Regions from separate parts of the Streptomyces qianjiangensis genome, predicted to be linked through region 1. Evidence: riboswitches for the same ligand, from Rfam matches in the RefSeq annotation. Region 1 holds a riboswitch; each other region holds the start of a gene.

Region 1 (2,178 bases):
ACTGGATGCGGATCGCCTGTGACCTCGCGGCGCTGTGCCCGCCCTCGGAGACCGCCTTCAGCGTGGGCGCTGTCGTGGTGGCCGCCGACGGCACCGAGCTGGCCCGCGGTCACTCGCGGGAGGGCGACGACCCGGTCGTGCACGCCGAGGAGGCGGCGCTGGCCAAGATCGACCCGGCCGACCCGAGGCTGGCCGCCGCCACGGTGTACAGCAGCCTGGAGCCCTGCGCCCGCCGGGCGTCACGGCCCGCTCCCTGTGCGCGGCTGATCCTGGACGCCGGGGTACGGCGGGTGGTCACGGCCTGGCGGGAGCCGGACACGTTCGTGCCGGGCGCCGACGGCAGCGGGCTGCTGACGGGCCAGGGCGTGGATGTCGTCGTGCTGCCCGAGTACGAGGACCGGGCCAAGGCGCCGAACCGCCATCTGCCGGCCCTCGAATAAACCTGTGCGCTTGCACCCCTGAGCATGACGTATGCTTGAGGCACACCGACGCGGGGTGGAGCAGCTCGGTAGCTCGCTGGGCTCATAACCCAGAGGTCGCAGGTTCAAATCCTGTCCCCGCTACTCAAGGCTCAGGGCCGGAATCCAGTTCATGGATTCCGGCCCTGGGTGTTTTGTGCGACCAGGCGACGGCCAGGCGATTATCACGAAGAGTGACCGGACGAAAGCCCTCCGCATAACATCTGAGTCACCATCAAAAACGTTGTGACTCGTGTGCTGCGGTCAACTCGCCCGATTTTCATCGGTCGTGGCAGGTAAGTCCCGCAGTAAAAACATTAATGATCAAGCAGAACGGCTTGGAATCTGACAGCTGGGTCTATTAACGTTCGATAACGCAGCGCGGTCGTCCCAGCCGTCACAAGAGTCGGCTCCGTGCGCACGCGCCGAATCCCGCAAGGGAACCGGGGAACCACCACCTTGGGGTGAATCACGCGGATGCCGCCGTGGAGGCACGGCCTGTATGCGCGCGTAGGAGACCTTCCTGCTCCGAACCCGTCAGCTAACCCGGTAGGCGACGGAAGGAAAGGAGTACGCCCGCGTGGCGTCCAACCGGCCTGCCCCCACAGCCCCATTCGTGCCGAGCGAGCACACCGAGTCCTTCGGCTACGGCAGCTACCGCACCGACGAGGGCCCGTGGGAGGAGTGGAACCCCACCGAGGAGTCCCTCAGCCCGGTACGCGGCCGGCACCGCGTCGGCAAGCAGCGCGGCGGCGGACTCGCCCGTAGCTCCACGGTCCTGGGCGTCGGCGTCATAGCAGCCGTCGGCGCGGGCGGCATGGCCAGCGCCAACACCGGCAAGCCGCCGGTGTCCATCTCCATGCCCGACCTGCCCTCCGTCAGCTCCCTGCTCGGCGACAGCACCCCGGACGAGGCCCCCGCCAAGGGCTCCGCGACCGCGCTCAGCAGCGTCGGCACGACCTCCGCCGACCGCACCCAGGGCGCCTCCGACGCCGGTGAGGCGCTGCGCAACCGCATCATGGCCCAGGCCGAGAAGCAGCAGGGCCAGGTCGAGACCAAGGCCGCCGCCGCTGCCGCGGCCGCCGCGGACAGGCAGGTCGCCGCCGCGGCCGCCAAGGCCGAGAAGGAGGCCGCCGCCAAGGCCGCCGACGCCAAGGCGGCGGCGGAGGCCGCGGCCAAGAAGAAGGCCGAGGCCGCGCGCCTGGCCGCGCTGGCCAAGCAGTACACGCTGCCGACCTCCTCGTACACGATCACCTCGACCTTCGGTCAGGCCGGCGCCATGTGGTCCTCCGGCTACCACACCGGCCTCGACTTCGCCGCGCCCACGGGCACGCTCATCAAGGCCATCCACAGCGGCACGATCACCGAGGCGGGCTGGGCCGGCTCCTACGGCTACCGCACGATCCTCACCCTCGACGACGGCACCGAGCTGTGGTTCTGCCACCAGTCCTCGATCAGCGTCTCCGCCGGGCAGAAGGTCAGCACCGGCGACGTCATCGGCCGCGTCGGCGCCACCGGTAACGTCACGGGCCCGCATCTGCACCTGGAGGTCCACCCGGGCGGCCAGGCCACCGGGACCGACCCGATGACATGGCTGCGGGGCAAGGGCCTCAACCCCTGACCCAACCTGTCGAACCCCCGGCGGTCCTGACGGCACCCCCCGACGTCAGGACCGCCGGTCAGGTGTTTGCGGGACCTCTTCCGAGTCGGCGCAGCCGTG
Region 2 (2,178 bases), 920 kb from region 1:
GCTCGCGCGGACGGTGGGGGCCGGTGCGCAGCACCTCGTGGTGACGGGGCGCCCGGCGCCGAGAGTACGGCCGCTGCTCGATGAACTCGGCAGCAGGGGGCTCGCGGTGTGCGGACAGGGCGCGCAGTTGTACGACGCCGGCGCGGACCGTCTGCTGTGGTCGGTCACCCTGGACCCGGAGTTGGCCGAGACCGCGCTCGGCAAGATCGAGGCCGAGGTGGGTCAGGTGTACGCGGCCGTCGACCAGGACGGGGTGGACGGGCTCACGCTCATCGAGCCGGGGTATCTGATGCCGCACCCCACCCTGCCCGCCGTACGGGTCCAGCGGCGCGACGATCTGTGGTGCGAACCCATCAGCAAGGTCCTGCTCCGCCATCACGCGCTGTCCGACGACGAGTTGGCGGCGACTGCCCGTGATGTCGTGGGTTCGCTGGCGACGGTCACCATGTCCGGGCCGGGGACCGTCGAACTCCAGCCGTGCGGCATCACGAAGGCGACCGGTCTGGCGCTGGCCGCCGAACACCTGGGGCTGAGCGCCCGGCGGGCCATCGCCTTCGGGGACATGCCCAACGACATCCCGATGTTCGACTGGGCCGCCCGCGGTGTGGCGATGGCCAACGCCCATCCCGAACTCAAGGCGGTGGCCGACGAGATCACCTTGTCGAACGAGGACGACGGCATCGCCGTCGTCCTCGAAAGACTCTTCGCGTAGCTCTCCCGTTTCGGGGGGGCCGCCGGTACTCCCCGAAACGTCCGTCAGTACGCGCCGAAGACGTTGTCCATCGAGCCGTACCGCGCGGCCGCGTAGTTGCAGGCGGCGGTGATGTTGGCGACCGGGTCGTAGATGTCGAACGACGTCCCGACCACGTGGTACGCGTTGAACGTCGGGTCGATGACCTGGAGCAGGCCCTTGGACGGGATGCCCTTGGCCGCGTTGGAGTCCCACAGGTTGATGGCCCGCGGGTTGCCCGACGACTCACGCATGATGTTGCGGTAGATGCCGTTGTACGAGCCCGGAATGTGCCGTTCCTTCATGATGGCGAGGGACTCACGGATCCAGCCGTCGAGGTTGTTCGGGTAGCCGGCCAGGGTCGTCTCGGCCGTGGCGGCCGCGGCGGGCGTGGCGGCGGGGGCGGCCGAGGCCGTGGTCGCGCCGATGAGCGGGAGGGCGAGCACCGCGGCGCCGGTGCCGACGACGGCGAGCTTGCGGACGAGGCGGTTGGTGCGGCGGGGCTGAGCGGCAGCGAACATGGGGGACTTCCTCTCCGTCGCCTGCGAGGTGAGCTGTCGGGTTCGGGCGGGGAGGTGCCCGGCCGTGCCGCCCTGAGGCTGCGCGACTTCACCCCGAGCCGTTCCGTGCGACGTGTGTCGTCCGGTCCGGCGGTCTACCTGGGTCCCCCGCTCCTGCCTACGCGAATGAGTTCGTCGATGGGTTACGTCGGGCGGCGGCAGGATTCGGCGTTCCGCCTGACTGGCCCGGAAGCTATGCGAGAGCACATGTCGGGAACAAGTACCTGATTCACAGAACGCACCGATTGACCTTGGTGTGAGGCGTATGGGGCACTTGATCCTTTGCGGTTGCACAGCCTCAACTGGCCGGTGGGAAAAGGGCAAACGGGTGTTTGGGTGGATGTGAGCCGACATGAGGTGGCGTGACCCAACTCACGGAATAACATTCACGGCAAATCAGACATGCAGGTCACAGGGGGTTCACGGGGCTCCGCCGGACGCGCTTCTCCCACGTCCGGTGGAAGACCACCTCGCCGCCCTCCGCGCAGATCACCTCGTCGGAGACGAGGAAGTGTTCCGCGTCACAGGTGATGTCCGACCGGGTCCTGACCGTCGTGTCCCAGGCCGACTCCGGACGGTGCAGCCGGATCGACCACTCCGAGTGGGTGCGGGCCGACAGGGGGTCCTTCTCGGTGATCGTGTACGTCTCCCGCGCGTCCTCGGTGCACTCCAGTCCGTCGGGGTACTGCCGCGTGCCGCCGTGGCGCGGGTCGACCTCCAGACGCCACTCGCCCTTCGCCAGGTCCCGCACCACCAGCCGCTCGGGGCGCGGTTCGTCGAGCGTGGGCGGGAAACTGCTGCCCAGCGGCTCCGCCTGCTCCGGCTCCTCGAAGGTGATCGTCGGGTCCGGCGTCCGTTCGCGCACCGGCAGTTCGAGCGAACTGCCCG
Region 3 (2,178 bases), 1.1 Mb from region 1:
GACGCGCTCCTTCATCTCGCCCGCGGCCTTGTTGGTGAAGGTGATCGCGAGGATCTGGCCCGGGTGCACGCTCCGCTCGGCCAGCAGGTGGGCGATGCGGTGCGTGAGCACACGGGTCTTGCCGGATCCGGCGCCGGCCACGATGAGCAGCGGGGAACCGGCGTGGACGACGGCCGCGCGCTGGTTCTCGTTCAGCCCCTCCAGCAGCGCCGCGGCGTCGATCACCGGGCGCGGGGCGCCGTCGCGGTAGTAGTTGTCCCGGTCCGGCGGCACGTCGAACTTCCCACCGAACAGATCGTCCGGAACCGACTCCGGAGCGTGATCGTCCTCGGGCGGCGGCGGAGGCTCCTCCTCGCGCCCGTGAGGGGTCTGGAGGTCCGCCAGGAAGCTGTCGTCAAAGAGGCTGCTCATCGCTCTCCGAGTCTAGGGCGCCCCACCGACAAACGACCGCCGCCCCGGAAACGGGACCGGCCCCGCGCGCGGGGGATCTCGCGGGGATCTTCCCGATGCATGAGCCGGACAACTGTCTCACGCTCCGCAGGCATGCTGTCACACGGGCGGAATTCTGCATCAGGTCACGAAAATGTATCGGGCATATCGCCCATCAACCTTCACACGGGCCACACCAGTTGGCTACCGTCTCGGGCGGGCCGTACGACCCCCACCGGCGAACGTCGCCGGGCCGCGCGGCCTCCGCCGAGTCCGGTGTGCCCGCCACGGCACCTGGAGCCGGGGACCCAACCGACCTTGGGGTGAATCGGCCGAACCTCCCCCCGGAGAAGCGGCCGTAGGGCAACCCTTCCGAACCACCCGCCCGAACCCGACAGCTAACTCGGTAGGCGGAACATGGAAGGAGTCGCCTCCCTTGGCGTCGCACCGCAAGTCGCGCCCCGCGAGTTCCCTAGTAGCAGGCATACGCACCCCCGCCATCGCCACCGCCGCGCTCACCTCCGTGGCCCTGCTCTCCCAGACCGCCAACGCCACGCCCTCCCCCGGCGGCGACAAGCCGAGCATCGAGGAGGTCGAGAAGAAGGTCGACGACCTGTACCGCCAGGCGGAGTCGGCGACCGAGAAGTACAACGCGGCCAAGGAGAAGTCCGGCAAGCAGCGCAAGACCGTCGACACCCTGCTGGACGACGTGGCGCGGCGCACGGACAAGCTCAACAAGGCGCGTGAGGAACTGGGTACGTTCGCCGCCGCCCAGTACCGCACCGGGACCGCCGCGCCCGACACCGCCACCTTCCTGCTCTCGAACTCCCCGCAGGACTACTTCGACCAGACCCAGCTGATGGGCCGGATGACCTCGTGGCAGAAGGGCGCGGTCGACGACTACGTCACCCAGCAGTCGGCGACCATGAAGAAGCGGCAGGAGGCCGCCAAGAGCCTCCAGACGCTGACCGAGTCGCAGAACGAGCTGAAGACCGCCAAGGCCACCGTCCAGAAGAAGCTCTCCTCGGCTCGCGAGCTGCTGTCCACGCTGACGGCACAGGAGAAGGCCCGGCTCGCCGCGATCGAGAAGCAGAAGCAGGAGGAGGCCGCACGCCAGGCCGCGGCGCTCGCCAAGAAGCAGGCAGCCGAGGAGCTCGCGAAGAAGCAGGCGGCCGAGGAGGCGGCGAAGAAGGCCGCCGCCTCGAGCTCGTCGAGCTCGTCCAGTTCTTCGGGCTCCTCGGGCTCGTCCACCTCGACGGGGTCGACCGGCTCGTCCTCGGACTCCTCGTACGCCACCAAGGCCGCGAAGGCGATCGCCTTCGCCCGCGCCCAGATCGGCAAGCCGTACGTCTGGGGCGCCACCGGCCCCGACTCCTACGACTGCTCCGGCCTCACCTCGGCTGCCTGGCGGGCCGCGGGCGTCAGCCTTCCGCGTACCACCTGGGACCAGGTCAACGTGGGCACCACGGTCTCGCTCACCAACGCCGAGCCCGGCGACCTGATCTTCTTCTACGACGACATCAGCCACGTCGGCATCTACATCGGCAACGGCATGATGATCCACGCCCCGAAGCCCGGCGCCTACGTCCGCGAGGAGTCGATCTACTACGGCGGCGCGTCGATCATCCACAGCGTGGTACGGCCGGCGTGAGAGAGATCGGTGGGGCAGGGGCGCGAGCACCGCGGCCGTGGTGACGCGAGCGCCGCAGCCGTGGTGAACCGCGACCGCGCACGCACGCGCCCCTGTCC
Region 4 (2,178 bases), 540 kb from region 1:
GCCGGACGGAACGGCGGCACGACCCGTGCTGCCGTCGTCGAGGCCGACCTCGACCTCGACCGTGGGGTTGCCTCGGGAGTCCAGGATTTCCCGGGCTACGACGACGTCGATGGACGGCACGAGCATCTCCTTCATGGATGTGACGCTGGAAGTGCGGGGCTGGGGTGCCTTGCGACTAGAGCCTAACCGTCCCGGGGGGATCGGCCACCGACCGACCGTCCCGTGGACAGGGTCCGACCGTACCCATTGTTCCGGCTCGAAACAAAGGCGGGTGGAGAACGGCTCGAGCACAGCGCCCCATGAACGCGAGCACAGCACCCCATGAACAAGCCCCGCCCCGGCGCGTACGGGGGAATACGCACCGGGGCGGGGAGACCGTGGGGACGGGGGCCGGCTGTGGTTCTTGCGGCCGGGCTACCGACCGCGCATCACTTCAGGTGGAGCCGCTGGCCCGGGTAGATGAGGTCCGCGTCCTGGACGATGTCCTTGTTCAGCTTGAACAGCTTCTGCCAACCGCCCTTGACCTTGTGCTTCTGGGCGATCGAGCCGAGGGTGTCGCCCTTGACGACCTTGTACTCGCCGTCGCCCTTCTTGACCTTCTTACCGGTCGGGGTGGTGACGGTCTTGGCCGCGGCCGGGCGCTCGGCGGAGCGGGAGGCGGCGGGCTTCTCGGTCGAGCGGGGGGCGGTGCTCGCCGCGGCGCCGCTGTAGGGGGTGCTGGACAGGCCCGTGCCGCAGACCGGCCAGGCGCCCTTGCCCTGGGCGGCGAGGACCTTCTCGGCGATCTCTATCTGCTGCGCCTTGGTGGCCTTGTCGGCGGTGCCGGCGTACTTCGTGCCGCCGTAGGCGGACCACGTCGAGGCGGAGAACTGCAGACCGCCGTAGTAGCCGTTGCCGGTGTTGATGGACCAGTTGCCGCCGGACTCGCACTTGGCGACGGCGTCCCACTCGGAGGCGGTGGCGGCGGAGGCGGTGCCGGAGGCCATCAGCGGGGCGACGACGGCGGCGCCGGCGACACCGGCGAGCGCGATGGCACGGGTGGCCTTGGCCTTCGAGGGACGGCGGTGCTTGCCCTGGGCGGAAAACAGCATGGATGGATCCCCTCACCGACGCCTGCGAGGTGAGCTGTCGGGTTCGGGCCGGTTGAGTTGCCCGGCCACACCTCCACCAGGAGGCGTGGCTCCACCCCTAGCCGCTCCGGCTCAACTGTCCGGCGCGGCACTTACCTTGGGTCCCCCGCTCCTGCCTGCGGCGCATGACGCGACGACTGTTCCCGTACGGCCGCTGGCAGGACTCGGCGTTGCGACAGCCGGGGCTCGTGGTGACGAGCGGACTCGACCGTAGACACGCGATCCGGGGAATTTCAAAGACGATCAGGGCTTCTGAGACTCATCCCACACTTTCACCAAACCGGACATTAGGCGTGAAAGTGGGACGTCAACTCCCGCTACTTTCCGCCGTTTTCGGCAGCGACGTCCAGGGTCTGACCGGGAGTGATGTCGTTCGGGTCGGTACCGATGACGGCCTTGTTCGCGGCATAGAGCGCGCGCCATCCGCCGTCGACGCCAAAGGAGTCGGCGATGGACACGAGGGTGTCGCCGTCGCGGACGGTGTAGGTCTGCGAGGCATGACGGGCCACCGAGGCGGAGTCCTGACCGATTGCTGTGCTTTCGTCCGCACAGCACCCGCGATGACGGCCGCCGCCGATCGCACCGGTGTCGACCAGACTCCAAGACCCCCCGCCCCGCCAAGAGTTGTCCGATTCATCCGATTTAGGGGCTTCTGAGGGTTCACTACCGCCCCCCTGCGAATTTTCCGAGCCTACGGATCCCGACTTGTCCGACTTGGTGGAATCTTCGCCCTTACTGTTGTCATTACTCTTCGCCCCGTTGTCCTCGCTCTTGTCCTCTTCCTTACCTTTGTCCTCGCCCTTCTCCTCATTGCCGCCGTCGACGTTCCCCGAGGAGTCCGACTTCGAGCGCGAACGGGATGAGCCGGACGAATCAGAGGAGTCGGAGGAGTCCGAAGAATCGGAGGAGCCAGGCGAATCGGACGGCGAGACGCCGGTGTCGACGTCGACCGACCCGGAGTTCTCGGTGAGCCCGGAGAGCACCGCACAGGTGGCCCAGGGCTTCGTGCCCTGATCGTCGAGGACCTTCTCCGCGACGGCTATCTGCT

What was found. A riboswitch is a leader RNA that binds a small molecule or an ion and turns the genes downstream of it on or off. The one in region 1 is predicted to bind cyclic di-AMP.
Region 2: another riboswitch for cyclic di-AMP. It lies ahead of N8I87_RS23465 (transglycosylase SLT domain-containing protein); the one in region 1 lies ahead of N8I87_RS19100 (M23 family metallopeptidase).
Region 3: another riboswitch for cyclic di-AMP. It lies ahead of N8I87_RS24530 (C40 family peptidase); the one in region 1 lies ahead of N8I87_RS19100 (M23 family metallopeptidase).
Region 4: another riboswitch for cyclic di-AMP. It lies ahead of N8I87_RS16500 (LysM peptidoglycan-binding domain-containing protein); the one in region 1 lies ahead of N8I87_RS19100 (M23 family metallopeptidase).

What each region holds. Positions count from the first base shown of each region.
Region 1 covers NZ_CP106798.1:4,157,898-4,160,075, reverse strand. Annotated here, with positions in the region: gene N8I87_RS19110 (dihydrofolate reductase family protein) at 1-440, shown strand, start outside; tRNA gene N8I87_RS19105 (tRNA-Met) at 490-563, shown strand; cyclic di-AMP (ydaO/yuaA leader) riboswitch at 872-1,029, shown strand; gene N8I87_RS19100 (M23 family metallopeptidase) at 1,039-2,079, shown strand.
Region 2 covers NZ_CP106798.1:5,075,471-5,077,648, forward strand. Annotated here, with positions in the region: gene N8I87_RS23460 (HAD family hydrolase) at 1-712, shown strand, start outside; gene N8I87_RS23465 (transglycosylase SLT domain-containing protein) at 757-1,251, opposite strand; cyclic di-AMP (ydaO/yuaA leader) riboswitch at 1,257-1,438, opposite strand; gene N8I87_RS23470 (CocE/NonD family hydrolase) at 1,700-2,178, opposite strand, start outside.
Region 3 covers NZ_CP106798.1:5,289,345-5,291,522, reverse strand. Annotated here, with positions in the region: gene pcrA (DNA helicase PcrA) at 1-411, opposite strand, end outside; cyclic di-AMP (ydaO/yuaA leader) riboswitch at 685-857, shown strand; gene N8I87_RS24530 (C40 family peptidase) at 866-2,080, shown strand.
Region 4 covers NZ_CP106798.1:3,613,525-3,615,702, forward strand. Annotated here, with positions in the region: gene eno (phosphopyruvate hydratase) at 1-126, opposite strand, end outside; gene N8I87_RS16500 (LysM peptidoglycan-binding domain-containing protein) at 429-1,091, opposite strand; cyclic di-AMP (ydaO/yuaA leader) riboswitch at 1,096-1,264, opposite strand; gene N8I87_RS16505 (LysM peptidoglycan-binding domain-containing protein) at 1,448-2,178, opposite strand, start outside.